DNA from 4 places in the Streptomyces sp. NPDC058401 genome. Region 1 is predicted to be linked to each of the others. Evidence: riboswitches for the same ligand, from Rfam matches in the RefSeq annotation. Region 1 holds a riboswitch; each other region holds the start of a gene.
The links. Region 1 has a riboswitch for cobalamin ahead of ACFWNV_RS34295 (energy-coupling factor ABC transporter permease). Riboswitches for the same ligand answer to the same signal wherever they lie in the genome.
Positions count from the first base shown of each region.

Region 2: another riboswitch for cobalamin. It lies ahead of ACFWNV_RS10180 (ribonucleoside triphosphate reductase); the one in region 1 lies ahead of ACFWNV_RS34295 (energy-coupling factor ABC transporter permease).
Region 3: another riboswitch for cobalamin. It lies ahead of metE (5-methyltetrahydropteroyltriglutamate--homocysteine S-methyltransferase); the one in region 1 lies ahead of ACFWNV_RS34295 (energy-coupling factor ABC transporter permease).
Region 4: another riboswitch for cobalamin. It lies ahead of ACFWNV_RS10625 (DUF4430 domain-containing protein); the one in region 1 lies ahead of ACFWNV_RS34295 (energy-coupling factor ABC transporter permease).

Region 1 covers NZ_JBHXKA010000150.1:616-7,768, reverse strand. The annotation lists gene ACFWNV_RS34325 (EF-hand domain-containing protein) at 1-173, shown strand, start outside; gene ACFWNV_RS34320 (PadR family transcriptional regulator) at 218-772, opposite strand; gene ACFWNV_RS34315 (hypothetical protein) at 782-1,768, opposite strand; gene ACFWNV_RS34310 (energy-coupling factor ABC transporter ATP-binding protein) at 1,784-2,605, opposite strand; gene cbiQ (cobalt ECF transporter T component CbiQ) at 2,602-3,351, opposite strand; gene ACFWNV_RS34300 (energy-coupling factor ABC transporter substrate-binding protein) at 3,356-3,703, opposite strand; gene ACFWNV_RS34295 (energy-coupling factor ABC transporter permease) at 3,703-4,398, opposite strand; cobalamin riboswitch at 4,427-4,621, opposite strand; gene ACFWNV_RS34290 (methylglyoxal synthase) at 4,753-5,670, shown strand; gene ACFWNV_RS34285 (flavodoxin family protein) at 5,762-6,487, shown strand; gene ACFWNV_RS34280 (hypothetical protein) at 6,516-7,040, opposite strand.
Region 2 covers NZ_JBHXKA010000019.1:81,341-88,493, reverse strand. The annotation lists gene ACFWNV_RS10185 (endo-1,3-alpha-glucanase family glycosylhydrolase) at 1-1,606, shown strand, start outside; cobalamin riboswitch at 1,747-1,888, shown strand; gene ACFWNV_RS10180 (ribonucleoside triphosphate reductase) at 1,931-3,709, shown strand; gene ACFWNV_RS10175 (anaerobic ribonucleoside-triphosphate reductase activating protein) at 3,706-4,365, shown strand; gene ACFWNV_RS10170 (YybH family protein) at 4,411-4,794, opposite strand; gene ACFWNV_RS10165 (LysR family transcriptional regulator) at 4,901-5,824, shown strand; gene ACFWNV_RS10160 (aminotransferase class V-fold PLP-dependent enzyme) at 5,863-7,089, shown strand.
Region 3 covers NZ_JBHXKA010000021.1:71,869-79,021, reverse strand. The annotation lists gene ACFWNV_RS10960 (SulP family inorganic anion transporter) at 1-798, opposite strand, end outside; gene ACFWNV_RS10955 (DUF1269 domain-containing protein) at 922-1,413, opposite strand; cobalamin riboswitch at 1,642-1,865, shown strand; gene metE (5-methyltetrahydropteroyltriglutamate--homocysteine S-methyltransferase) at 2,038-4,395, shown strand; gene ACFWNV_RS10945 (nucleobase:cation symporter-2 family protein) at 4,455-5,885, opposite strand; gene ACFWNV_RS10940 (multiprotein-bridging factor 1 family protein) at 6,229-6,960, opposite strand.
Region 4 covers NZ_JBHXKA010000021.1:98-7,250, forward strand. The annotation lists gene ACFWNV_RS10620 (hypothetical protein) at 99-1,259, opposite strand; cobalamin riboswitch at 1,500-1,639, shown strand; gene ACFWNV_RS10625 (DUF4430 domain-containing protein) at 1,780-2,268, shown strand; gene aceB (malate synthase A) at 2,489-4,105, opposite strand; gene aceA (isocitrate lyase) at 4,135-5,448, opposite strand; gene ACFWNV_RS10640 (short-chain fatty acyl-CoA regulator family protein) at 5,773-7,153, shown strand, end outside.

The DNA.
Region 1 (7,153 bases):
TCGACGTGAACGGTGACGGCTTCGTGACGGCGGACGAGTTCCGTTCGGCGATGGCGGCGATGGGCGACCCGTTCGTCACCGGCCCGGTCGCGGAGGCCGTGATCGCCGCCAAGGACTCGAACGACGACGGCCTGCTGAGCTTCGACGAGTTCTGGGCCTCCCTGAACAAGTAAGCCTTTGCGCCGCCCTTGGCCCCCTGTCGGGCCGGGGGCGTGCGTCAGCCCTGCCCGGTCCCGCCGGCCATGGCCTCCACCTCGGCGAGGGCCTCCTCCAGCCAGCGCAGCCAGAAGGTCTCCAGCCCGGTTCCCGCGTGCAGCACGACACGCCGCAGCCGGTCCTCGTCGGACTCCCGTCCGGCCGGGAAGTCCCTCTCCTCGATGCCCTCGTACACCGCCAACTGGGCCCGGTGCAGCTCCAGATGCCGCCGCAGCTCCGCGGCCAGCCCCTGCGGCCCCACCACGGCGGCCGCCCGGATCCGCAGCAGCAGCGGATCGCGCACCGGCTTGGGATCCTGCGCCTCCCCGACCCACCGCGCCAGCTCCCCGCTCCCGGCCGGCAGCACCTCGTACTCCTTCTTCTGCCCCCGTACGGGCCCCTCGCTGGGCAGCGCCCGGATCAGCCCGGACTCCTCCAGCCGGCCGAGCTCGCGGTAGATCTGCTGGTGCGTCGCGGACCAGAAGTACCCGATCGACCTGTCGAACCGCCGGGTCAGCTCCAGCCCCGACGAGGGCTTCTCGAGCAGGGCGGTGAGGATGGCGTGCGGGAGCGACATGCGGCCATCCTAGGTTTGCGGCAGATCGAGGACCGCGATCCCCTGCTCCGTGGCCACGGCCAGCCGGCTCCCGTCGGGGTGCGGGGCCGTCACCGGCGAGGGGATGTGGGTGACCCCGTACGCCCCGTCCCGGTGCCACACGCGGATCTCCGGCCATTCCCGCAGGACGCCGCCCGTGGTGGCGTCGACCAGCCGGGGGTGATCGGTCAGCGAGGCCACCAGGTTCCCGCCGCACCCGACCAGGGTTCCCCAGCCGCCCGCTCCGGCGCTGCGCCGCAGCCAGCGGCCTTCCCGGCAGGACCACACGCCCAGTTGCCCGTCCTGGAGGGCGGGGGCCTCCGCGTCGCCCGGGCCCTCACCGGTCCCCGAGACGGCGACCCGGTCCGCGTCGAGCCAGCAGGCGGAGCCGACCTCGGCGTAGAGGGCGGCCGGGCCCAGGAGCTCCCCGTCCCGGTCCAATGCGGTGGGGTCGACGAACGCGGCCGCCAGATCGTAGACGTTGGCGATCCCGAACGGATGCCACATCCAGCCGGCCACCAGGAGCTTGCGGCCGTCGGGGGAGACGGAGAGCCGCGACTGGAACAGATCACCGGCAGTGCGCCGGCCCGTGGTGAGCCGCTCGCCCGTGGCGACGTCCTCGACCTGGAGGACGTCGTACTCCTCCGGGCAGCTCACCAGCACCTCGCGGCCGTCCGGCAGCGCGCCGAGGGCCACCGCGTGGTCGTAGTCCTCGGGAAGGTTGTCACCCCGTGGCAGCTCGCGCGCGATCCGCTCGCCGTCCAGCAGCACGGCCGTGGTGCCGCGCTCCTCGTAGAGCACCGTCCAGCGCCCCGAGGGGGAGCGCACCGCACGGTCGCACCAGGGGGACGCCGGACGGCGGCCCGGATGCTCCCGGCCGTCCGGGGTCCAGCGGCGGAAGCCGCCCACCGGGTCGACCAGGTCCTCGCCCTCCCAGAACAGGGACTTCGGTTCGGATCTTGCCTTCAGCGTCTGCATGGACGGGCAACCTACCTACTGCCAGGCGGCCAGGGCCTCCGGATTTCGGGGGCCGGGGGCGTCCGCCGCCAGGAGGCCGTGGGCCCGCAGCAGTGCGGCCACCGCCGGGGACCAGGCCGGACGCAGGCCCGCCGAGGTGAGGAGGGCCGGCTCCGAGAGGAGGGCTTCGGCCGGGCCGAAGCGGATGCCCGTCGGGGTCAGGACCGCCGCGTCGTCGGCCCAGCGGACCGCCAGGTCCACGTCGTGGGTGGCCATCACCACCGTCGTGCCGGAGGCGCGCAGTCCCGCGAGGACGTCGAGGAGCCGCTCCTGGCCGTCCGGGTCCAGGCCGGCCGTCGGCTCGTCGAGGATCAGCACCCGAGGGGCCATCGCCACCGCCCCCGCGATCGCCGCACGCTTGCGCTGCCCGTAGGAGAGCAGGTGGGTGGGGCGGTCCCGGAGCCGGGTGATGTCCAGGGCGGCGAGGGCCGAGTCCACGCGGGCCCGGACCTCCGGGGCGGGGAGCCCCAGGTTCATCGGGCCGAAGGACACGTCCTGTTCGACCGAGGCCGCGAACAGCTGGTCGTCGGGGTCCTGCACCACCAGCTGGACGGACGTGCGCAGCCGGGTGAGCCCGGCCCGGTCGTACGAGACCTGCGTGCCGTCCAGCCGCAGCGATCCCGCGCCGGGCCGCAGGCCGCCGCTCAGCAGCCGCATCAGCGTGGTCTTGCCGCTGCCGTTGCGGCCGAGCAGGGCCAGCGCCCGGCCCGGGGCGATGGCGAAGTCGACGCCGGTCAGGACCGTGGGGCCGTCCTCGTAGGCGTAGGCGGCGCCGGACAGTTCCACTACCGGGTTCACAGGGCGAGCCCCTTCAGGGTGAGGGTCAGGGTGATCAGGGCCGCCAGCAGGCCGGCGGTGGCCGTCAGGAAGCGCCACGACAGGGACGCCTCCGGTACGAGGACCCGCAGCGCGCCGTCGTAGCCGCGGCCGGCCAGCCCAGCCTGGAGCTTGGCCGCGCGGTCGAAGGCCCGTACGAAGGAGGTGGCGGCGAGCCCGGCCAGGGAGCGCCACACCGCCGCCCGGCCGGTGTGCCCGAGCCGGGCCGCCTGGGCCCGGCGGACCTGGGCCATGGAGTCGAGCAGCAGGAAGCCGATCCGGTACATGACCAGGGCCACGTCCACCACGGGGGCCGGCACCCCGGCCCGGACCAGCCGGGGCAGCACGTCGGAGACCGGGGTGGTGAAGGCGAACAGCAGCAGCCCGAGCGAGGCCGCCGAGGTGCGCAGCAGCAGTTCGGCGGCGAGCCGGGGGCCGTCGGGGGCCAGGGACACCGGTCCCGCCGGGCCGCCCACGGCGAACAGCAGGGGCAGCGCCCCGGTGAAGCAGAAGCCGAGCGGGATCCGGAAGGCCCGCCAGAGCTGCCGGCCGGCCACCCCGGCCGGGCCGAGCAGCACGGCGAGGGTGGCGGCGGCCACCAGCGGCCCGCCCGGCCAGGGCGGCAGGCACACGGCGGTGACCGTCAGCCCGATCCCGAGCAGGGCCTTCTCCAGCGGGTGCCGGCCGCGCCAGCGGCTGCTGTGCGCGGCAACGTCGATCGGCAGCACCCGGCTACGCCTCCGGGGCGGCGGCGGGAGCGGGAGCGGCAGCAGCGGCCGCCCCCTGGCGGCGGCCCTTGCGGACGCCGAAGTAGTAGGCGAGCACGCCCGCTCCCAGGGCCGCCTGCAAGGCGAACAGTGCGGACTCGATCTCGCCGGACGGGGGTTCGTAGAGAGGGGAGAACCAGGGTTCGTAGTCCGGCTTCAGCTCGGTGATCGCCGTCTCGGCCTGCGCGTCGGCGCCGGCGAAGGGCTCCTCCTTGTGATCGCCCATCCCCAGCGCGACCGGGAGGACGGCGAGCGCCGCGACCAGGAGCAGCAGCAGGGTGTTGATCTTCGCGTTCTTGGACATCCCGCTCATCAGGCCGCCGCCTTCTCTCCGGTGCGGGTGGCCGTCAGCTTCGCGACGCCCAGCCGGACCAGGTCCGACTTGCTGGACGCCATCAGCAGCCGCATCACGAGGACGGTCAGCAGCCCCTCGCTCACGGCCAGCGGGATCTGCGTGACCGCGAAGATCCCCCCGAACTTCGCGAGCGAGCCCATGAACCCGGAGGCCGGGTCCGGGAAGGCCAGGGCGAGCTGCACGCTGGTGACGCAGTAGGTGACCAGGTCGGCGAAGAAGGCGCCGAAGAACACGGTCACCATCAGCGGGGCTCCGGACTTCCGCAGCAGCCGGTAGACGGCGTACCCCGCCCACGGGCCGGCGATGGCCATCGAGAAGACGTTGGCGCCGAGGGTGGTGAGCCCGCCGTGCGCCAGCAGCAGGGCCTGGAACAGCAGGGTGATCGTGCCGAGCACCGCCATGATCGGCGGCCGGAACAGGATCGCCCCGAGCCCGGTGCCCGTGGGGTGCGAGCAACTGCCCGTCACGGAAGGGATCTTCAGGGCGGAAAGGACGAAAGTGAACGCTCCGGCCGCACCGAGGAGCAGGGTGCTCTCCGGGTTGGCCTTCACCTCGCGGGTGAGCGCGCGGACGCCGTGGACGACGAAGGGGGCGGACGCGGCGCCCCAGGCGACCGCGTGCAAAGGGGGCAGGAACCCCTCGGCTATATGCATGGGTAGGGAGACCTCTCCAGCACCTCGTGGATGGACAACGCGCCCCGGCCGGTCTCCTGGCTCACGGGTTGACGTCCATGCTCCGCCTTCCCGGGCAGCGCGGAACCTCCCGCGCAGCCCAGTGGCTTTCCCGCAGGAGTGGAGCCGGACTTCCCGATCACAGTGGCGAGGGCCGCACCGGTTTCCCACCGGTTTCCCGAACACCAAGGCCCGCTGACCCTAGTCGGCCGCGCGGACCGGTCACAACCCGCCCCAATCGCGCCATGCGGTGACCGTATTCCGCTTGTGCGTCACGCACCGTGTTCCCACCGCTACTATCGGCCTCAATAGCCCCACCTGAAAAGGGAGTTCCGCATGTCTGTGACCGCCGAAGACTGGCTGCCCCGCGTCGCCGCGCTGTTCCGCACGTACGACCTGGACGGGGACGGGCACCTCGGCCGCGAGGACCTCATCGCCTACGCCGGCCGCCTCGCCGAATGGCTCACCGAGCCCGGGGACACCCGCCGCAGGGCCGCTCTCCACGACGCCTACTCCGAGCTGTGGTCGCAGCTGCAGGCCGCATCGGACACCGACCGGGGCGGCCGGATCAGCGAGCAGGAGTTCGTCGCGGCGGCCGCGCGCGACGCCTTCGACGGCGACCGCTACTTCCGCGAGTCCACCCTGCGGGCCCTCGACGCCCTTGCCGACGCCCTGGACCGGGACGGCGACGGCCGCATCGACCGCGCGGAGTACGAGCGCCTCTTCGGGGCGACCGGCATCGACGGCTCGCTCGACGCGCTCTCCTTCGACCGGGTCGACGTCGACGGCGACGGTTCCATCAGCCGTGAGGAGCTGCGGGCCGCGGCCGTGCACCTCTACCCGCTGGCCGACCCGAGCTGGCTCACCGGAGCGAGCGGCCGCAGCGACCGCCCGCGCGGCATCGCCCTGGTCGCCCACGACGCGCGCAAGGCCGACCTGCTCGCCTGGACGGACCGCAAGGCCGCCGAGCTCAAGCCGCACCGGCTCTACGGGACCGGCACCACCGGCACCCTGATCAACCGGCGGCTCGGCCTGGACGTCGCCCCGCTGCGCAGCGGGCCGCTCGGCGGGGACCAGCAGATCGGCTCGCTGATCACCCAGGGGCAGATCGACCTGCTGGTGTTCTTCTTCGACCCGCTGGCCTCGCACCCGCACGGGGACGACGTACGGGCCCTCATCCGGCTCGCGGTGCTCGGCAACGTCCGCCTCGCCCTGAACGCGGCGAGCGCGGACGCGATGATCGAATCCCTGTGACCCCGACCCGGGCGCCGGCTCCGACGTCGGGCTGAGCCCGGACGGGCGCGGCCCGGTGGCGGCCACGGCGGTCGCCGGTGAGGCTGGGCGGGTGGCTATCGATCCCGCGCGCGACCTCGACTACTCCGACCTGACCGCCGTGTACGTCAACTGCACGCTCAAGCGGTCCCCCGAGCCCAGCAACACCGAGGGCCTGATCGGCAAGAGCCGCGCGGTGATGGAGTCGGCCGGAGCGCGGACCTCGCTCATCCGCGCCGTCGACCACGACATCGCCACCGGTGTCTGGCCCGATATGACCGAGCACGGCTGGGAGAGCGACCAGTGGCCGGTGCTCTACAGCCAGATCATGGACGCCGACATCCTCGTGCTGTGCGGCCCGATCTGGCTCGGGGACAACAGCTCGGTGATGAAGCAGGTCATCGAGCGGCTCTACGCCTGCTCCTCGATCCTGAACGAGCAGGGCCAGTACGCCTATTACGGGCGCGTGGGCGGGGCGCTGATCACGGGCAACGAGGACGGCGTCAAGCACTGCGCCATGAACGTCCTCTACAGCCTCCAGCACCTCGGCTACGCGATCCCCCCGCAGGCCGACGCCGGATGGATCGGCGAGGCCGGACCCGGTCCCTCGTACCTGGACCCCGGATCGGGCGGCCCCGAGAACGATTTCACCAACCGCAACACGGCCTTCATGAGCTGGAACCTCATGCACCTGGCCGCCCTGCTCAAGCGGTCCGGCGGGATGCCGGCGCACGGCAACCAGCGCTCCCTGTGGGATGCGGGCTGCCGTTTCGACTTCCCGAACCCCGAGCACCGGTAGCCGGGCCCCGGCTCCCGCCGGGGCGGGCTCAGCAGGTGTTCGGGTGCGCGATGTCCAGGACGAAGCGCTCCGGGGAGTGCAGCGTGAACGAGCTGTAGGCGGGCGTGGTGTCGAAGGCGGCGCCGAAGGTGACGTACCCCTCGTAGTCGCCGGTCAGGGCGAGGCCCTTCAGCTTGGACAGGTTGATCTTGACGAGCTTGGGGCCGAGGTAGACGTTGTGGCCCGCGTCGTCGTGTCCGGCGGCGGGGTGCAGGCGGACTTCCAGGAAGTACCGGCCGGCCAGCGGGACGGGCTTGCCGGACCCGTCGTAGACCAGATTCGGGACGGGGGTGACGGTGACCCCGGGTACGTACCCCTGCAGGTCGATGACCACCCGGTCGTACGTGCAGTGGCCGCCGTAGCGGGCATTGACGACGAGCGGAGTCTGGGTGGCCTTGGCCTTGGTGGCGGCTGTCGTGGTTGCGGCGGATGCCGGGGCGGCGAAGGCCAGGGTGGCGGTGAGCAGTGCGCCCACCCCCAGTGCGGTGGCCTGCCGGCGGCGTGGACGGTTCATGGCGTCCCCTCGATTCCGAGAGACGGGGAACGGTGTCACCCGTGAAGACGCGCCCGGTACGCGCGTGGTTGCAGCCGGTTCGGGCGCGGTCGCACCCGGTTCGCCGCCTTCGC
Region 2 (7,153 bases), on a different contig from region 1:
CCTCGTGGGCGTCTGCGCCGCGACCGGCCTCGCCTGGGACCCCCACACCGTCACCGGCGCGCGGGGGGCCCGCCCGGCACCCGACCCGGGCGGCATCCTGCCCGGCACCCCCGACGGCGGCCCCGCGCCCGCCACCACCAACCCCGCCACCACCGGCCCGGGCACCCCCGCCCCGCAGAGCCCGGGCGGGCCGGCCCCGGACCCGAAGGCCCAGGGATCGGGCGCGGACGGCGGAGCGCGCCCCGCCGGAGCCCTGCCCTTCGACCTGCCGCAGCCGGCCGCCCTGCGCTCCGGCGCCGCCGGCAAGAAGCTGGTCTTCGCCCACTACTTCACCCCGTACCCGCTCTCCCTGGACAACGTCGGCGCCGACGCCGACTACTACACCCGCAACTACCTGACCCCGGACGGCGAGAACGGCAAGCACGAGCGCTACGGCGGCCTGCTCCGCGACCGGCCGCTGCCCGTCCCGCCCAAGACCGGGAACTGGGAGCTCGCCAACCTCCAGCAGGAGGTCCGCACGGCCCGCGCCGCCGGCATCGACGGGTTCACCCTCGACCTGCTCTCCCTGACGGGGAAGAACCGGGAACGCTGCAACCTGCTGATGGAAGCCGCCCGTTCGGTGGATCCGGGCTTCAAGGTCATGCTGATGCCGGACATGACCTCCCTGGGCACCGACGACCCGGCCGTGCTCGCCGACCTCCTCGCCGAACTCGGCAGGGCCCCGGCGGCCCACCGGCTCCCCGACGGACGGCTGGTCGTCTCGCCGTTCAAGGCGGAGGAGAAGAGCGTCGCCTGGTGGACCACGGTCATGGACATCCTGAAGTCCCGGCACGGCATCCGTACCGCCTTCGTCCCCCTCTTCCTCGACTTCGGGGCGCACAGCGGCGAGTTCGGGCCGATCAGCTACGGATTCTCCGAGTGGGGCAGCCGCAGCTACGTCGGCCAGGAGAGCTCCACGCGCGACGTGCGGCGCGCCCACGCCGCGGGCAAGATCTGGATGCAGCCCGTATCGGTCCAGGACGCCCGCCCCAACCAGGGCATCTACGACGAGGCGGGCAACACCGCGACCCTGCGCGCCACATGGAACCGCGCCATCGAGGACGGGGCCGACTGGGTCCAGCTCACCACGTGGAACGACTACAGCGAGGGCAGCCAGTTCGCGCCCTCCCTGCACAACGGCCACGCCTACCTGGACCTTTCCTCGTACTACCTCACCCGGTTCAAGACCGGCGGCTGGCCGAAGATCGTCCGCGACACGCTGTACCTGAGCTCGCGCACCCAGTTCGCCGCCGCGGACCCGAGCGGCGCCCAGTCCCTCGTGATGGCGCTGCGCGGCGGCAGCGCCGCGGCCCGGGACACGGTGGAGGTGCTGAGCTTCCTGACCGCGCCCGCGAGCATCCGTACGGCCGTGGGCGCGGCCGGGGACACGCACGCGGCCCCGGCCGGGGTCCACGCCGAACTGCTGCCCCTGGCTCCGGGCACCGGCTCGGCGTCCGTGGTCCGCGAAGGCAAGGCCGGGGCCCGGGTGGAGCTGCGCTACCGGGTGGACCGCACGGTGGAGGTGCAGGACCTCCAGTACTACGCCGCCACCAGCGGCCGGAGCTGAGCACGCGGGGCCCCGGCGCGATCCGCCGGGGTCCGGCGCGGTCCCGGGGCTCCGGCACCGTTCCGCAGGGGCTGAAGTCCCGTGGCTCGGGACCTTCGTCACCCCATATGTAGTGGTGGCCTTCAGCTCTCACATCTATATGTAGTGTTGGCCTTGCCGGTTCGGCGGGGCCTCTCCCCGACCGAGGCAACAGGGAACCCGGTGGGAATCCGGGACTGCCCCGCAACGGTGAGTCCGCCACGGCGGACGAGTCCGACACCTGCCGGCAAGGGCCTTCAAGAGTGCCCGCCATTCTTCCGTGCCGAGCCTCGTGGGAGGGCTGCCGTGACTGCTGTCGTCGACGCCGTAGAGACCGTGACCGAATACCTGGACCGCCGGGACTGGCGGGTGAACGCCAACGCCAACCAGGGCTATTCGCTCGGCGGACTCATCCTCAACGCCGCCGGCAAGGTCACCGCGAACTACTGGCTGGAACAGGTCTATCCCGCCGCCGTGGCCCGCGCCCACCGCGAGGGCGACCTCCACATCCACGACCTGGACATGCTCTCCGGCTACTGCGCCGGCTGGTCCCTGCGCACCCTGCTGACCGAGGGCTTCAACGGAGTGCCCGGACAGATCGACTCCGCCCCGCCCAGGCACCTGTCCTCGGCCGTCGGCCAGATCGTGAACTTCCTCGGCACCCTGCAGAACGAATGGGCGGGCGCCCAGGCCTTCTCCTCCTTCGACACCTACCTGGCGCCCTACGTCCGCCTCGACGCGCTGACGTACGACCAGGTCAGGCAGTGCGTCCAGGAGCTCGTGCACAACCTCAACGTGCCCTCGCGCTGGGGCACCCAGACCCCCTTCACCAACCTCACCTTCGACTGGACCTGCCCCGAGGACCTGCGCGAGCAGATCCCGGTGGTCGCGGGGGAGGAGACCGGTTTCACCTACGGCGAGCTCCAGGCCGAGATGGACATGATCAACCGGGCGTACATCGAGGTGATGACCGAAGGCGACGCCGCCGGGCGGGTGTTCACCTTCCCCATCCCGACCTACAACATCACCCGGGACTTCCCCTGGGAGAGCGAGAACGCCGAGCGGCTCTTCGCGATGACGGCCAAGTACGGGCTCCCGTACTTCCAGAACTTCATCAACTCCGAGCTCGAACCCCACATGATCCGCTCCATGTGCTGCCGGCTCCAGCTCGACCTGACCGAGCTCCTCAAGCGCGGCAACGGCCTCTTCGGCAGCGCCGAGCAGACCGGCTCGCTCGGCGTGGTCACCCTCAACTGCGCCCGCCTCGGGCACCGTTACGCGGGCGACGAGCCGGGGCTGCTGGCCGAGGTGGACCGGCTGTGCGAACTCGCCAAGGACAGTCTCGAAATCAAGCGGATCACCGTCCAGGACCTGATCGACGGCGGTCTCTTCCCTTACACCAAGCGGTACTTGGGCACCCTGCGCAACCACTTCTCCACCATCGGGGTCAACGGGATCAACGAGATGGTCCGCAACTTCAGCGCGGACGCCCACGACATCACCACCCCCGAGGGCCACGCCCTCGCGGTCCGCCTCCTGGACCGGGTCCGGGCCCGGATGGTCGACTTCCAGGAGAGCACCGGCCACCTCTACAACCTGGAAGCCACCCCCGCCGAGGGCACGACGTACCGCTTCGCGAAGGAGGACCGGGCCCGCTTCCCCGGCATCCTCCAGGCCGGCACCGACGCCAACCCGTACTACACCAACTCCTCGCAGCTGCCCGTCGGCTGGACCGACGACCCCTTCGAGGCGCTGGAGCGCCAGGACGAACTGCAGGGCAAGTACACGGGCGGCACCGTCCTGCACCTGTACACCCCCGAGCGGATCCCGACGGCGGAGGCCTGCGCCAAGCTGGTCCGGCGCTCGCTGGAGACCTTCCGGCTCCCCTACCTGACGGTGACCCCGACCTTCTCCATCTGCGCGGACCACGGCTACCTGGCGGGGGAGCAGCCGAACTGCCCCACCTGCGGGGCGGCGTGCGAGGTCTGGACCCGGGTCATGGGCTACCACCGCCCCGTGTCCTCCTTCAACATCGGCAAGAAGGGCGAACACGCCGAGCGCGTCCACTTCAAGGCGACGGTGTGAGCGCCGCAGCGGCCGGCGGGGCGAGCGAAGGCGTGAGCGCCACCGCGCAGCCGGACGGGGTCATCCGCATCGGCGGCTGGTCCCGGCTGTCCACCTGCGACTGGCCCGGCCGGCTGGTCACCACCGTCTTCTGCCAGGGCTGCCCCTGGCGGTGCGGCTACTGCCACAACCCCGGTCTGCTGCCCGCCCGGGCCCCCGCCGCCGTCTCCTGGGACGAGGTGCTCGGCCACCTCGCCCGCCGGACGGGGCTGCTCGACGGGATCGTCTTCTCCGGCGGGGAACCGCTGCTCCAGCGCGGTCTGCCGCAGGCGGTACGGGAGGCCCGTGCGCTGGGCCTGGAGGTCGGGCTCCACACCGGGGGAGCCTTCCCCCGGCGGCTGACCCGGCTGCTCGACGCGGGCCTGCTGGACTGGGTCGGCTTCGACGTGAAGGCTCCGCCCGGCCGCTACGAGCGGGTCACCGGCATCGGCCACGCGGCCGCCTCGGCGGAGCGCAGCCTGCGCCTCCTGCTCGCCTCGGGGGTTCCCCACCAGCTCCGCACCACGGTGGACCCGGCCCACCTGGACCCGCCCGCCATGACCGACCTCGACGACTGGCTCGCGGACCTGGGCGCACGCCCCACGCTCCGCCAGACCATGCGACCGCCGGCCGCCTGACGCGCCCCCCTGCTCACCCCGGACGCGCCTCCCTGCGCACCCCGCCTACGCGGCTCCGCCGGGGGCCGGGGCGAACTCGGGCTGGTCCAGCAGCCGCAGCCAGCTGCCGTCGGGCTGGCGGCGTACGACCTGGGCCCGCGCCCCGGTGCCGTCGCTCGGCGGGGTGGAGGTGAGGGCGATGCCGTCGCTCACGAGCGTCGGCAGCGGGGGCTCCGGCTCGAAGTGCGGCCGGTTCACCAGCACCTGCTCCCACAGGGCGCGGATGGCCTCCCGGCCCACCGTCAGCTCGCCGGGCGGGAAGGCCATCACGGCGTCCTCCTCGTAGAGCGCGGCCACCCCGGCCGCGTCGCCGGCGTTGGACCGCTCGACGAACAGGCGGGTGATGTCCTCGGGCTGCAGGGCCTTCTCGTACGACGCGTAGTCCGACATCGCTGCCTCCTGTGCTGGAACCGGGGTGTGCTCTGTGTTCCAAGCCTGACGCCCGCCGCACCAGAAGTCCAACAGCTGGTTCTGCTGGAAGCTAGAATCCACAGTCATGGAACTGAGGCAGCTCGAATACTTCGTCGCGGTGGCCGAGGAGCAGAACTTCACGCGCGCGGCCGAACGCGTCCACATCAGCCAGTCCGGTGTCAGCGCCCAGATCCGCCGCCTCGAAGAGGAACTGGGCGCCGAACTCTTCGACCGGTCCTCCCGCACCGCCACCCTCACCGTCGCGGGCAAGGCCGCTCTGGAACACGCCCGCACCGCCCTCGCCGCCACCGGGGCCCTCGCCCAGGCGGTAGGGGAGGTGACCGGCCTGATCCGGGGCCGCCTCACCGTCGGCATGGTCGTCGGCTGCACCATCACCCCCCTCTTCGACGCCCTCGCCGCCTTCCACCGGGCCCACCCCGGCGTGGAGATCGCCCTGCTGGAGGACAACTCCGACCGCCTCGTCCAGGCGGTGCGCGCCGGCGCCGTCGACCTCGCCCTCGTCGGAACCGCCGCCACCACCCCCGAGGGACTGGAGGCGTTCACCCTCATCAGCGAGCGCCTGGTCGTCGTGGTCCCGGCAGGGCATCCGCTGGCCGTGGCGGACCGGGTGACCCTCCGCGACCTCGGCGGGTACCCGGTCATCTGCATGCCCCCGGGCACGGGGCTGCGTACGGTGCTCGACCAGGCCTGCGCCGGACAGGGGCTGCGGCCCGCGATCGCCCTGGAGGCCGGCGCCGCCGATGCCGTGGCGGACCTCGCGGCGCGCGGGCTCGGGGTCGCCGTCCTGAGCGCCTCGATGGCCGATTCCTATCGCGACCGGCTCACCGCCCGGACCATCGAGGACGTGGAGATCCCGGCCCTGCTGTCCCTGGTCTGGCGCGATACCCGCAGTCCCGCCCTACGGGAGCTGCTCCTGCGGTGCCGCCGCGCCTTCGCGGCGCCGATGGCCGGAGGAGGGACTGTCGCTCCGGTGGACGGCGGGGCATGATCGGGCCGACAGCCGCGCCGCATCCACGGAGACCCCACGTGACCCAGCCCGCAGAGCCGACCGACCGGACCCCCCGCGCCGATCACGCCGACACCGCCGGCCGGGCCGGCGCCGCCACGCGCGGCGGGTCCGTACGCCGCCCCGCCGAATTCCCCGGCGGCCGGGCGCTGTTCCGGCTCTCCGAGGAGATCGCCCACCTGAACCACGGGTCGTTCGGCGCGGTACCCGTCCCCGTCCAGGAGGCGCAGGCCGCCCTCCGGGCACAGGCGCACGCCGATCCCGACGCCTTCTTCATCGGCGCCCCCGACCGGCTCGTCGCGGCCCGGACCCGGATCGCCGCCCGGCTCGGCGGCGATCCGGACGGGCTCGCCTTCGTGTCCAACGCCACCGAGGCCGCCAACGTGGCCCTCGACGCCGTGGAGTTCGCCGCCGGCGACGAGATCCTGGTCACCGACCACGGCTACGGCACGGTCGTCGCGGCCGCCGCCCGCCGCGCCCCCCTCACCACCGTGGCCCTGGGCACCGACCTCCCCGACGAGGACGCCGTACGGGAGACCGTGCTGGCCGGGCTCACCCCGCGGACCCGGGTCGCCGTACTCGACCACATCAGCTCGCCCACCGCCCGGCTCATCGCCTCGCCCCGGCTGCTCGCCGAACTCGCCGAGCGGGGCGTCACCACCATCGTGGACGGCGCCCACGCCCCCGGGATGATCCCCGACCCCCTGGGCGGGGGCGCCGACTTCTGGTTCGGCAACCTCCACAAGTGGGCCTACGCCCCCTCCGGCACCGCGATGCTGGCCGTCGCCCCGCAGCACCGCGACCGGGTCCGCCCGCCGGTCCCGTCCTGGGAGGACCACTACGGCTTCCCGCGCTCCGTGGAGAACCGCGCCACCTACGACTACACCGGCTGGCTCGCCGCCCCGGAGGGGCTGGACCTGCTGGAGGAGCTCGACGCCGCCAAGGTGCGGGCCCACAACAGCGCCCTCGCCGCCTACGGCGCGGCCCTGCTCGCCGAGATCCCCGCGGTCGCCCCGCTCCCGTACACCGAGGGCCTCGCCCTGCGCACGCTGCGGCTGCCGCCCGGGGTGGCCGAGACCCCGGACGCCGCCCAGGGCCTGCGCGAGCGGCTCGCGGCCGAGCAGCGGATCCGGGTCCTGATCTGGCCCTGGCCGGGCGGCGGCGGGATCCGGGTGAGCGGGCAGATCTACAACCGGGCCGAGGAGTACGAGCGGCTCGCCGAGGTGCTCCCCGCCTACCTCCGCTAGCAGCGGTCACGGGCCGTGCCGGCCGTGCGGCTGCCCGTCCACGAGGCCGGGGCGGCCGCACGGC
Region 3 (7,153 bases), on a different contig from region 1:
GAGGGCGCCGCCGAACAGTGCGATCCAGTCGGCGGCCGGGATGCCCGGCAGGTGGGGGACCGGCACGGCCGAGGGGATGTGACCGACGGTCTCGACGCCGTGGCCGTCGAGGTCGAGGGCCGCCGACAGGAGGAGGGCCGCCACCAGGACGATCAGGGAGGCGGGCAGGCGCGGTACGAAGCGCTCCAGCAGGAACAGCACGGCGAGCGCGCCCGCCCCGACGGCCAGGGTGACCAGGGACCAGTGGGGGGCTCCGGACAGTACGGTCCACAGCCGCTCGAAGAAGTTGCCGTCACCGCCCGGCACGCCGACGAGCTTCGCGGCCTGCCGCACGACGATGGTCAGCGCCATGCCGAACAGGAAGCCGACCAGGGCCGGTTCGGCGAGGAAGTTGGTCAGGAACCCGAGCCGGGCCAGCCCGGCCGCCAGCAGCACCGCGCCGACGATCACCGCGAGGGCGGCCGACAGGCCGACGGCGTCCTGCGGGGAGGGGCTGACGGCCGAGACGGTGGCGGCCGACAGGACGGCCGCCGCGGAGGTGGCCCCGATGAGCAGGAAGTGGGAGCGGCCCAGCAGCGCGTACACGAGGAGGGCCACCGGGGCCGCGTAGAACGCGTTCTGCGGGGGGACCCCGGCGATCTGCGCGTAGGCCACGCACTCCGGCACGATCAGTGCCCATGCGGTGAGGGCCCCCAGCGTGTCGCCCCGCAGCCATCGGCCGCGGTAACGGCGCAGCCAGGGGGGTACGAGGCCGTTCGCGGCCTTGGCGTCGGGTCCTGCCGTCCGCGGAACGCTCACCGCGCGGGTCCTTTCCTCGGCTCGGCGGAAAATCCGCACGGGGCGGCGAAGCACCGCCGTGGCCCGGGACCGGGGGAGGAGCCCCCGGCCCAGGGCCACGGCGTCGGTTCGGGGTGTGGGTCCTCAGGCCGCGAAGACCTCGCGGAGCTGCTGCTCCTGCGTGCCGGAGAGGTTGGAGCGGATCAGCTGCGCCTGCCCGCCGGGGAAGGCGCCGCGCACCCGCTCGACGACCGCGTCGGAGGAGAGCAGGAACAGGGCGGAAGTGCCGGGCTTCACCTCGGACTTCACCTCGTCGATGAACTGGTCGTCGATGCCGACGTCGGACAGCGATCCGCCGATGGCTCCGGCCGCCGCACCCACGGCGGCGCCGAGCAGCGGTACGAAGAACAGGAGCCCGAAGAGCATCCCCCAGAAGGTGCCGGAGAGCGCGCCGGCTCCCGTGAGGCTGTTCAGCTGCCGGGTCTTCGGCTTCTTGGCGTCTTCGCGCCAGGTGACGACCGCCGCGTCGTGCACCTGTATCAGCTGCTCCTTCTGCAGGGCGAGCAGGGCGGACTCCGCCTGCTGCGCCCCCTCGGGAGTGGCGAACTTCCAGACGGTGAGAGTGGTGGATGCCACGTAACGCTCCAGTTCCTGGACGGTGTTGCCTGCCGTCCAGTACAACCCACAATCGGACAATTGACCACAATTAGCATAATCGTGACTCTTTGTCATGTGTCGACCCGTCAGCGTCATTCGCCCGTTCGGCCGAACTCGGCTGTCCGGCCGGGCGGCCGGGAGCCGCGCGTGTCCCATTTCACCGTCCGACATGTGGGAAGGCGTGCCCGTTCCCCGGTCGCCCGCCCTACTGTGGGCCTCGCAGCTGGTTCGCCCCCGTCCGCCAGGCGGGATGCGTCGTAAGAGGGAACCCGGTGGGAATCCGGGACTGCCCCGCAGCGGTGAGCGGGAACGACCGCCGTCATACGCACTGGGACCGGAACCGGTCCTGGGAAGCGACGGCCAGTAGGTGCGGACCTTCGTGGTCCGCGAGCCCGCGAGTCCGAAGACCTGCCCGTTGCCCGTGCGCGATCGACCGCGCACGGTTTCCCGGTGACCTCGTGGGCGGGTCGGCGTGCACCTCAGGCGGATCCTCCCGTCGCGTACCCAGCCGTACGCGACCCCGGCGGTCCGCCCGTTCCGGCACCCTTCGCCTCCGCGACCCGTCACCGGGTTCATGGAGACACGCTCGCGAAGGAGAGTTCCGTGACCACCGAGTCCGCAGCCGCAGCCACGCCGGCACCCGCAGCCACGCCGGCCGCCACGCCCGTACGGGCCACCGTGTACGGCCATCCCCGCCAGGGGCAGAACCGGGAACTGAAGAAGGCGGTCGAGGGCTACTGGAAGGGCCGCGTCAGCGCCGAAGCCCTCCGGGACACCGCCCGCGACCTGCGCCGGACCCACTGGGCCCAGCTCGCCGAGGCCGGCATCACCGAGGTCCCGACCGGAGACTTCTCGTACTACGACCACGTCCTGGACACCACCGTCATGGTCGGCGCGATCCCCGACCGCCACCGTGCCGCCGTCGCGGCGGACGCCCTGGACGGCTACTTCGCGATGGCGCGCGGCACCCAGGACGTGGCCCCGCTCGAAATGACCAAGTGGTTCGACACCAACTACCACTACCTGGTCCCCGAACTCGGCCCCGACACCTTCTTCACCGCCGAACCCGACCGGCAGGTCGCGCAGTTGAAGGAGGCCCTGGCCCTCGGCCACACGGCCCGCCCGGTGCTGGTCGGACCGGTGACCTACCTCCTCCTCGCCAAGCCCGCACCCGGCGTGGCCGCCGGCTTCGAGCCGCTCGCCCTGCTCGACCGGCTGCTGCCCGTCTACGTCCGGGTCCTCGCGGAACTGCGCGCGGCGGGCGCCGCATGGGTCCAGCTCGACGAACCGGCCCTGGTCCAGGACCGCACCCCGGCCGAACTGAACGCGGCGGCCCGCGCCTACCGCGAGCTCGGCGGCCTCACCGACCGCCCCAAGCTGCTCGTCGCCTCCTACTTCGACCGGCTCGGCGACGCCCTGCCCGTCCTCGCGAAGGCGCCCGTGGAGGGACTCGCCCTCGACTTCACCGACCGGGCCGCCGCCAACCTCGACGACCTCGCCGCCGTCGGCGGCGTCCCAGGCAAGCGCCTGGTCGCCGGCGTGGTCAACGGCCGCAACATCTGGATCAACGACTACCAGAAGTCACTGACCACGCTCGGCACCCTGCTCGGCCTCGCGGACCGGGTCGACGTGGCCGCCTCCTGCTCCCTGCTGCACGTCCCGATCGACGCCGACGCCGAGCGGGACATCGATCCGCAGATCCGGCGCTGGCTCGCCTTCGCCCGCCAGAAGACCACCGAGATCAGCACGCTGGCCCGCGGACTGGCCCGCGGAACCGACGCGATCGCGGCCGAACTCGCCGCGAACCGGGCCGACCTGGCCTCCCGTACCGCCTCCCGGATCACCCACGACCCGGCCGTCCGCGCCCGCACCGCCGCGATCACCGAGGCCGACGGCCACCGCGCCCAGCCCTACGCCGAACGCGCCGCCGCCCAGCGCACCCACCTCGGCCTGCCGCTGCTCCCCACCACCACCATCGGCTCCTTCCCGCAGACCACGGAACTGCGCACCGCCCGCGCCGACCTGCGCGCCGGACGCATCGGGACGGAGGCCTACGAGGAGCGCATCCGGGCCGAGATCCGCGAGGTCGTCTCCTTCCAGGAGAAGACGGGCCTCGACGTGCTCGTGCACGGGGAGCCCGAACGCAACGACATGGTCCAGTACTTCGCCGAGCAGCTCACCGGCTACCTCGCCACGCAGCACGGCTGGGTCCAGTCCTACGGCACCCGCTACGTCCGCCCGCCCGTCCTCGCCGGGGACATCTCCCGCCCCGACCCGATGACCGTCCGCTGGACCGCGTACGCCCAGGCGCAGACGGCCAAGCCGGTCAAGGGCATGCTCACCGGCCCGGTCACCATGCTCGCCTGGTCCTTCGTACGCGACGACCAGCCCCTCGGCGAGACCGCGCGCCAGGTCGGACTCGCGCTCCGCGACGAGGTCGACGACCTGGAGGCGGCCGGCACTTCGGTCATCCAGGTCGACGAGCCCGCCCTGCGCGAAACGCTGCCGCTGCGCGCCGCCGACCACGCCGAGTACCTGGCGTGGGCCACCGAGTCCTTCCGCCTCACCACCAGCGGCGTCCGGCCGGACACCCAGATCCACACCCACATGTGCTACGCGGAGTTCGGGGACATCGTCGAGGCCATCGAGCACCTCGACGCCGACGTCATCAGCCTGGAGGCGGCCCGCTCCCACATGCAGGTCGCCGACGAGCTCGCCGGCGCGGGCTACCCGCGCGAGGTCGGCCCCGGAGTCTGGGACATCCACTCGCCCCGCATCCCCTCGGCCGGGGAAGCGGCGGCCCTGCTGCGCAAGGGACTCGGGGCGATCCCCGCGGAACGGCTCTGGGTCAACCCCGACTGCGGTCTGAAGACCCGAGGCTGGCCCGAGACGAGGGCCTCCCTGGAACACCTCGTCGAGGCGGCCCGCCGGGTGCGCGCGGAGCTCTCCCCGAACGCCTGATCCCGGTAGGGCGGCAGGACGGCCGGCACACGGGAGGACCGGGTGCCGGCCGTCCGGCGTCAGTGCACGGGCACGGCGGAAGCGGGCTCCCCTTCCTTGACCTCGTCCCGGTCGGGGCGGCCGATGTGGTTGAAGGCGAGGTTGAGCAGGACCGCGGCGACACAGCCGGTGCTGATGCCGGAGTCGAGGATGATGCGCATGCTCTCGGGGAAGCCGTGGTAGAAGCCCTCGCTGGCCATGGGGATCACGCCGATGCCGAGGCTGATGGCGACGATGAGGACGTTGTCACCGCGTTCGAGGCCTGCCTGGGCGAGGGTCTGGATGCCGCTGGCGGCCACCGTGCCGAACAGGGCGAGGCCGACGCCGCCGAGGACGGGCTGCGGTACGAGGGAGACGACCGAGGCGAGGAACGGGCACAGGCCCAGCAGGATGAGGATGCCGCCGCTCGCGGCCACGACGTAGCGGCTGCGGACCTTGGTGATGGCGACCAGGCCGACGTTCTGCGCGAAGGCGCTGGCGGCGAAGCCGTTGAAGACCGGGCTCAGCGCGGTGCCCAGGCCGTCCGCGCGCAGCGCCGCGGCGAGGGTCCTCTCGTCCGCGGGCTTGTCGACGATCTGGCCGAGGGCGATCACGTCGGCCGTGCTCTCGGTCATCGACACGATCATCACGATCATCATGGAGACGATCGCGGCGACGGCGAACTGCGGAGCGCCGAAGTGGAACGGCGTGGGGAAGCCGATCACGTCGGCGTCGGTGACGGCACTGAAGTCCGCGAGTCCGAGGGGGAGGGCGATCAGGGTGCCGGCGAGGAGTCCGAGCAGGATGGATATCTGCTTGAGGAAGCCGCGCAGCACCCTGCGGAGCACCACGGTGATCAGCAGGGTCGCCGCGGCGAGGCCGATGTACTTGACGTCCCCGTAGTCCTCGGCGCGCGGGTTGCCGCCCTGGGCCCAGTTGAAGGCGACGGGCAGCAGGGACAGCCCGATCAGCGTGATCACGGTGCCGGTGACGACGGGCGGGAAGAACCGGATGAGCTTGCAGAACCAGGGGGCGAGCAGGAAGCCGAACACCCCGGCCACGATCACCGCGCCGTAGATCACGGGCAGTGCGTTCTCGGGGCCCTCGGCCTTGGCGATGGCCAGCATCGGGGCCACGCCGGCGAAGGAGACGCCGTTGACGAAGGGGAGGCGTGCGCCGATGTTCCAGAAGCCGAGCGTCTGCAGCAGGGTGGCGATGCCGGCGGCGAAGAGGCTGGCGCTCATCAGGAACGCGATCTCGCTCTGGCCCAGTCCCACGCCGATGCCGACGACCAGGGGCGGGGCGACGACACCGGCGTACATGGCCGCCACGTGCTGGAGCCCGGCGCCGAGGAGCTTTCCGAACGGCAGGGTCTGGTCGACGGGATGCTTCGCGGCGGGGGCCCCGGCGGGGGCCGCGGCCGGGTCCGGCGCGGGGGGAGGGGTGGAACCGGGCGTGGCGGTGGGCGACATGGAAGGTACCTCCAGGACTGCTGTGGCACGGCGTTCGCCGGGGGAGGGGCGCGCCGGGGCGCGGCCGAAGCCTCGGGGGGCCGTGTGGACCGGTGCGATGACGCAGTCGAGCGGGCGACAGGAGGGCCCGGGGGCGAGGGCATGGAGGTGCCCTGGGAAACGGGGAAGGGGAGAGTTGCCCGAACCGGGGTGCCGTGGGGTGAGCGAGCCCCGACGGCCCTGCCGAAGACTGCATGAACGGATCATCCACGATGCGGAAAGCAGTTTCCGTATGGCTGGGTGGCTCTAGTGCCTCACGCGGCGGGGACCGTGTCAAGACCCGGGATCCGGGAGGCGGGCGGAGTCAGGCTCCCCGGGGGCGCAGCTGCTGCCACAGCTGCTCGTCGATCCGGTCGAGGAAGGCCAGGGCCTCGCGCTCTACGGCTTCGGCGGCGGTGCCCGTCCGGCCGTGGTTGTCGATCCGCTGGTACTCCAAGTGGAGCCGCTCCAGGGCCCGGTGGACCTCCGCCGGCTCCACGGGCACGATCTTCGCGACGGGGCGCACGTAGTTCGGCCACCACCCGGTGACCGCCTCGCGCAGCAGTACGCGCAACTGCCCCGTCCTGCCGCACGCCCCGACGTAGCAGGCGGGCGGCGGCCTGAGCACCTCGAACAGCGCCTGGGTCTGCCGCCCCGACCCGCGCCAGCGGTTGCGCCGCTCCGCCTCGGCGTAGCGGTCGCGGGTCATGCCGACGCCCGTGGCGGCCTGCTCCACCGTCAGTCCGAGGAGCGTCCGGCACTGCAGGAGCGTGGCCGGTGCGCCGAGCAGATCGCCCGGCGCACACCACAACGCGGCGGCCAGCGCCTTGATCTGATGCCCCGTCGGTACGAGCGTCCCCTGCTCCCAGGCCGCGAGCGTGCCGGGGTGGAGCGGGTGCCCCTGGAAGGCCGATACGGCCCAGGCGACCTGGCCGTGCGTGAGGCCGAGCCGCTCGCGCACGGCTGCGGCTCGGCGGGGGTCCAGCGGGGGATAGGGGGATATTTCGCCCTCGGAAGGTCGGTGGAGATCGCCGTGGAGATCGTCTTGGGTTGGCATAGCCGCACACCGTAGGGCGGCGGGGCGCCCCAGCCAAGGCCGGAGGCCCCGGTCAACGGTGATTGTGCGTACATCCAAAGAATCGAAGGAATCGATTCGACCCCCTGGAGGAGTTGACGGCCGGGGGGTCGGTTCGTAGGGTCGCAGTCGTCCACAGTGGAAAGTAAATTCCGCAATGAGGAATCCGCTCGTT
Region 4 (7,153 bases), on a different contig from region 1:
TCCGATGTCTCGGGACGCGCAATGCGCGGTGTGTCAGGGACTTCAGCTGACGCGGTGCGCCGCGAACGACTTGTCGACGACGATCTCGAGCAGGTTCTTCACAGTCGGACACCTCCTTCCTTGTTCTCGATCCGGATCGATGCGCCGTCGGATACGGCGGCACCGCTCTCGACGAGCCGCGTCACCGCGGCGTCGAGGAGTTCTTGGGGAACGGCCTGGGGGAAGGTGTCCTGCACCGTGGTGAACAGCTCTTCGCGGGAGCGCCCGTCCAGGGCCGCCCACACGCGCACCATGGCCTCCGTCACGCGGTAGCCGATGTCCGGGCCGGACATCCCCCACGAGTCGCAGAAGCGAACGGGGGTCACCCAGGGGCTGCGCACCGGACCGCCCGCGGCACGGCGGTCGGTGAACCCGGGGACCCGTTCGAGCGGGGCGTCCCAGCCGCCGAGGAGGGCGTGGGCCACGAGGTGCGAGACCAGCAGCAGCCGGCGGACCACGATCTGCCGGGCGGTCTGCGCGCAGGCCAGGTCGGCGGGCTGGCGCAGGGACTCCCACACGTCGTCCAGTACCTCGCCCAGCGCCGCGGAGCGGGCCGCGCGCCGCAGGTGGAACTTGCGGCCCAGGTACACGTCGCCGACGCCGCTCAGGACGCACTCCAGGGAGAGCTCCACCGCGATCAGCGAGGTCTGCAGCGCCGTGAGCGTGTCGCCCACCTGCAGTGCCCCCAGCGCGTCCTCGGCGTAGCTGTTGAGCTGGTAGGCGCTGCGGTTCATGAGGACCCGCCGGATCGTCGACCGGGCCTGCTCGGCTTCCGGCACGCCGCTGCCGTTGTCGGCCAGCACGGTGCCGATCGAGAACCGCACGGCGCGCTGGAGCTCCACATCGCTCAGACCGGTCTGCCACCGGTCGGTCGCGGTGTCGGTGTAGCCGCGGCAGATCCGCACGATGCGGTCGAGCTCCGCGTGTGACACCGGCGTCAGCTGGACGACGAACCCGTCGCGTTCGTACGACACTTCGGGGCGGGGGGCGTCGTCGGTCGTCGCCACGTAGAGGTCGATGTCCGACAGGCCGTGGCCCAGGCCCGCGGCCAGCGATCCGCTGACGAAGGCGAGCCGGACGTTGTCCCGGCCCACCGCTTCGTCCAGCACGGTTCGTGCCGCGGCCAGGTGGGCCTCGCTCAGGTGGACGTCCGGCACTGCCCGGACCGCGTTCCCCCGGGGTGTCTCCGCGCTCGTCGCGTCCCGCTCCGCCGTCTGCATCTCGCGTCCCTTCCCTGCCCGTTTCCGCCCCCGCCGTGTGTGGCCGGGGCATGAACCGAACAGTAGGAACGGGCGATCCACAGCCCGTATTCACTCGATATACGGGGGCGTGTATCGCCGGACCGGCGCGCTCGCGGCGCGCAGCCACGGGGACGGGACAGCGGGGCGGCGAGTCGGCGAGTCCGCCGGGAACGCCCGAAAGCCGCCACTGGTCAGCACGTTGTCGCGACCGTACGATGCGTGTGCCCGGTCGGACCGGGTGACAACTGAATTGCCGTGTGGCCAGGGGGAAGCCGGTGTGAATCCGGCGCTGACCTGCAACCGTGTGGGGCGCCTGCGCGCCCCGAGTCGGATAGCCCGCCATGCGGCTCGTACCGCCTCCCACTGTCACGGACTGCAGCGCGGAGCCTTGAGTCGCCGACTCGCCACAGCCTGTTCCCGCCGCATCGGGGAACGGTGCTGCAGGGCGATGCCGCAGCGGAGGGGCCCGGCTGCGCCGGCCCTGCCCGAAAGGCAACCCATGCGCCCGAACCTCGTCCGTCGCTCCCTCGTCACGACGGCCGCCCTGGGGCTCGCGCTCGCCACCGCGCCCGCCGTCGCCCACGCCAAGCCGGCACCGCACACGAACGCCCCGGTCAAGGTCAGCCTCACGGTGCAGGGCCCGGGCGGCCTGCTGTTCAAGGGGAAGATAAAGACCAAGGGGCACGACGTGACCACCCCCACCGGCGGGACGCACCCGTGCGACGGGACGAACGGCGGCGCCAACCCGAGCGCCGTGCCCACGCCGACGGCCGCGCTGGACGACGCCGCGAAGAAGAAGCACTTCACCTGGGACGGCGCCTGGTACGCCTCGTTCAGCGACTTCTCGGTGGACACGATCAAGAACGTCAGCGGTGGCGGCGTCGCCTACTGGAGCATCTCCGTCAACGGCACGCCGACCCCGGTCGGCGGCTGCCAGTTCAAGCTGAAGGCCGGCGACCAGGTCACCTACACCTGGACCTCCTTCTAGCAGGCGGCTTCCAGTGCCGTGACCGGCACGCACGGTGGGGGTGCGGCGACACCACTCGCCACACCCCCACCGTCCCTGGTCGCCTCCGGCGCACCCTCATGGCCGGAGGTCTGCCGGGCCCCTCAGACCCGGCCGTACATGTGGAACCCGCAGCCGGTCTTGCGGCCCAGCAGCCCCGCCTGCACCATCCGCCGGAGCAGCGGGGTCGCTACGGGGGCGTTCACGCTGTCACCCGCAGGGCGTGGGAGGTGCGGCGGACGAGGTGGCGGACGAGGTGGCGGGTGTAGGCCTCGGGGGTGAAGAAGGCCGGGAGTCGCACCGAGAGGGCGGTGTTCACGAAGATCTCCCTGGCTTCGAGGGGGCGTGCCCGCGGGTCCTCGGCCTCCAGGGCCGCGCATTCGGCGTCGAGGAGGTCGATGACCGTGCCCCGGTCCACGCGGTCGTGGCGGAGCCACTGCCAGATCTGGACGCGGGCGATCTCGGCGGTCGCGGCGTCCTCCATCAGGCCGTTCAGGGCCACGGCCCCGCTGCCGCGCAGCCAGGCGTCGAAGTAGCGCAGCGCCACGGCCACGTTGGAGCGGACGCCCTCCGCGGTCGGCGGAGCGGCGATCCGGCGGACGGACAGCAGGTCGGCGGCCGTGACGTCGATGTCCTCGCGCGTCCGGTCCAGCTGGTGCGGCCGGTCCCCCAGGACGTTGTCGAAGACCGCGCGGCAGACGGGGACGAGCCCGGGATGGGCCACCCAGGATCCGTCGAACCCGTCCTCCGCCTCCCGCTCCTTGTCGAGGCGGACGCCTGCGAGCGCGGCGGAGTCGGCCGCGGTGTCCTTGCTCGGGACCTGGGCCGCCATGCCGCCGATGGCGTGGGCTCCGCGCCGGTGGCAGGTGCGGACGAGCAGGTCGGTGTAGGCCCGCATGAAGGGGGCCGTCATGGTGACGGCGGCCCGGTCGGGGAGCTGGAAGTCGGTGCGGTGGCCGAAGGTCTTGATGAGGCTGAAGAGGTAGTCCCAGCGGCCCGCGTTCAAGCCGGCGCTGTGTTCGCGCAGTTCGTGGAGGATCTCCTCCATCTCGAAGGCGGCCGTGACCGTCTCGATCAGGACGGTGGCCCGTACGGTGCCGCGCGGTATGCCGAGCAGGTCCTGGGCGAGGACGAACACGTCGTTCCACAGCCGTGCTTCGTACGCGTTCTCCAGCTTGGGGAGGTAGAAGTACGGGCCGTGTCCGGCGTCGATCTGCCGCTGGGCGCAGTGGAAGAAGTACAGGCCGAAGTCGACGAGCGAGGCCGGGACGGGCCGGCCGTCGATCTCCAGGTGCTCCTCGGTGAGGTGCCAGCCGCGCGGGCGGACCATGATCGTGGCGAGGTTCTCGCCGAGGCGGTACTCCTTGCCCTGCGCCGTGGTGAAGTCGATGCGCCGCTCGATGGCGTCGAGCAGGTTCAGCTGGCCGCCTATGACGTTGTCCCAGGTGGGCGCGGTGGCGTCTTCGAAGTCCGCCATCCACACGCGGGCGCCGGAGTTCAGGGCGTTGACCGTCATACGGCGTTCGGGCGGCCCGGTGATCTCCACCCGGCGGTCGGTGAGCCCTGGAGCCCGGGGCGCGACGCGCCAGTGGGGGTCGTCCCGGACGGCTCGTGTGGCGAGGGGGAAGACGAGCTGCTTCCCGTCGGCCAGGTGGGCGGAGCGGCGGCGCCGCTCCTTGAGGATGTCCAGGCGCCGGTCGGCGAACGCCGCGTCGAGCCGGCCGATGAACTCCAGGGCCGGGGGCGTCAGGATCTCCTCGTGCCGCTCGCCCGGCACACCGAGGACCTGGACGCTTCTGATCAGGGGCTTGAGTGACATGCGGATCTTCTCCTCGGCGTGGGGCGGGCTCAGTGGAACTGCTCTTCCTCGGTGGAGCCGGCGAGTGCGGTCGTGGAGGAGGCGGGGTTGACGGCGGTGGAGACGAGGTCGAAGTAGCCCGTGCCGACCTCGCGCTGGTGCCTGACCGCGGTGAAGCCCTGGGCCTGGGCGGCGAACTCCCGCTCCTGCAGGTCCACGTAGGCGGTCATGCCGTGCTCGGCGTAGCCGCGGGCCAGGTCGAACATGCCGTGGTTGAGGGAGTGGAAGCCTGCCAGGGTGATGAACTGGAAGCGGTAGCCCATCGCGCCCAGCTCGCGCTGGAACTTGGCGATCTGGTCGTCGTCCAGCGCGGCCTTCCAGTTGAAGGACGGCGAGCAGTTGTAGGCCAGCATCCGGTCCGGGTACCGCGCGTGGATCGCCTCGGCGAACTCGCGGGCCTGGGCGAGGTCCGGGGTGCCGGTCTCGACCCAGATCAGGTCGGCGTACGGGGCGTAGGCGAGACCGCGGGCGATCACCGGTGCCATGCCGTTCCGCACGCGGTGGAAGCCCTCGGCCGTGCGCTCGCCGGTCACGAACGGGGCGTCGCGCTCGTCGACGTCGCTGGTGATCAGGTTCGCCGCCAGGGCGTCGGTGCGGGCGATGATCAGGGTCGGCGTGTCGGCGATGTCGGCGGCGAGGCGTGCCGCGTTGAGGGTGCGGATGTGCTGCGCGGTCGGGACGAGGACCTTGCCGCCGAGGTGGCCGCACTTCTTCTCCGAGGCGAGCTGGTCCTCGTAGTGGATGCCGGCGGCGCCGGCCGCGATCATCGCCTTGGTCAGTTCGAAGGCGTTCAGCGGTCCGCCGAAGCCGGCCTCGGCGTCCGCGACGATCGGCGCCAGCCAGTCCGTACGGTCGTGGCCGCCTTCGGCGGTGGCGATCTGGTCGGCGCGCAGCAGCGCGTTGTTGATCCGGCGGACCACCTGGGGAACGGAGTTGACCGGGTAGAGGCTCTGGTCGGGGTAGGTGTGCCCGGCCTGGTTGGCGTCGGCGGCCACCTGCCAGCCGGACAGGTAGATCGCCTGCAGGCCGGCCCGTACCTGCTGGACGGCCTGGCCGCCGGTCAGGGCGCCCAGTGCGTGGATGTAGTCCTGCTCGTGGAGCTGTCGCCACAGGCGCTCCGCGCCCCGCCGGGCCAGGGTGTGCTCCTCGCGCACGCTGCCCGCCAGCCGGACCACGTCCTCGGCGGTGTAGGTCCGCTCGATGCCCGCCCACCGCGGGTCGTCCGCCCACCGCCGGCGCAGCTGCTCGGCCGCCGCCGTCGTCGTCTTCGTCGTCTTCGTCGTCTTCGTGTTCGCCTCTGCCATGACCGTCACCGTTTTCATCCGTCGCTTGTCTTGCCAATGCGCCGCGCACGAACCCGATCACTGGCACCAAGTGCCTGAGTGTGACCGGATCGCCGATATCAGGGCATGAATCGGCGATCCGGAGTTCGTTCCCCCACACCGGTTCCTGGCTGCGGTTCCGGCTGGGTGCAGGACCGACTCTGGCATTGGCACTGGGTGCCATCAAGGTGGGACGACTGCCAAGGTCTGCGAATCTTCGAGGCCGGATCTGCCAAGGTTGCGAAGGCCCGGAGCGAGCGAAGGCCTTCTATGCTGACGGGGCCCGTCCGACGGTGGAGGAGTCCGGTGAGCAAGACGTACGCGGGAACGCGGCTGCGCAGGCTGCGCGAGGAGCGCCGCATGACCCAGGCCGATCTGGCCCGGGTCCTGGGCATTTCACCCAGCTACCTCAACCAGATGGAGCACGATTCGCGCCCGCTCACCGTCCCGGTACTGCTGCGGCTGACCGAGGCGTTCGGGGTGGATCCCGGCTTCTTCTCGGAGCGTGACACCAGCCGCATGGTGGCCGACCTGCGCGAGGCCCTCGCCGAGCAGGTGGCCGAGGCCCGGGTGTCCCCTTCGGACCTGGCGGAGCTGGCCACCCGGATGCCGGCCGTGGCCTCGGTGCTGCTGGACCTCGGCCGCCGGAGCCAGCTGCTGGCGGAGCGGCTCGCCGACGCCGCCGACGGGCGCGATTCGGTGGAGGAGGCTCCGCGTTCGCCCCACGAGGAGATCCGCGAGTTCTTCTACCGGCGGCAGAACTACCTCCACGAAGCCGACCTCGCCGCCGAGGAGTTGGCCCGCGCGATCGGCATCCGCCCCGGGGACGTCATCCGCGCACTGACCCAGCGGCTCGCCGACCGCCACGGGATCCGCATCTGCGCGGACTCCGACCGGCTGCACCACTACGACACCGCCGCGCGGGTGCTCCACCTGTCGAACCGGCTCCGCCCGGGCCAGCAGGCCTTCCGGATGGCCACCCAGCTCGCCCTGGTCGAGTACGGGGACGGACTCGACCGGCTGGCCACCGAGGACTTCCCGCCCGGCTCCCCCACGCACGCCCTGGCGCGGATCGGCATCGCGAACTACTTCGCGGCCGCCCTGATCCTCCCGTACACGGCTTTCCACACCGCGGCGGAGGAGTTCCGGTACGACATCGAGCGGCTCACCGACCACTTCGGCATCGGCTACGAGACGGTCTGTCATCGCCTGAGCACCCTGCAACGTTCCAGGCTGCGCGGTGTGCCCTTCTCCTTCGTCCGGGTCGACCGCGCCGGGAACATGTCCAAGCGGCAGTCCGCCACCGGGTTCCACTTCTCCCGCGCGGGCGGCACCTGCCCGCTGTGGAACGTGTACGAGGCCTTCGCGGCGCCCGGCCGCATCCACGTACAGGTCGCGGCCATGCCGGACGGGCAGCGGTACCTGTGGACGGCCCGCGCCGTCACCCGGCACCGCGGCGGCTGGGGCGAGCCCGGCAAGACCTTCGCCATCGGCCTGGGTTGCGAGATCCGGCACGCCTCCCGGCTCGTGTACGCGGACGGGCTCGACCTCGACAACAGGTCGGCGGCGACCCCCATCGGCATGGGCTGCCGCCTCTGCGAACGCCTCGACTGTCCCCAGCGGGCGGTCCCGCCGCTCGGCCGGGCCCTGGCCGTGGACGAGAACAGCAGCACCTTCGTCCCGTACC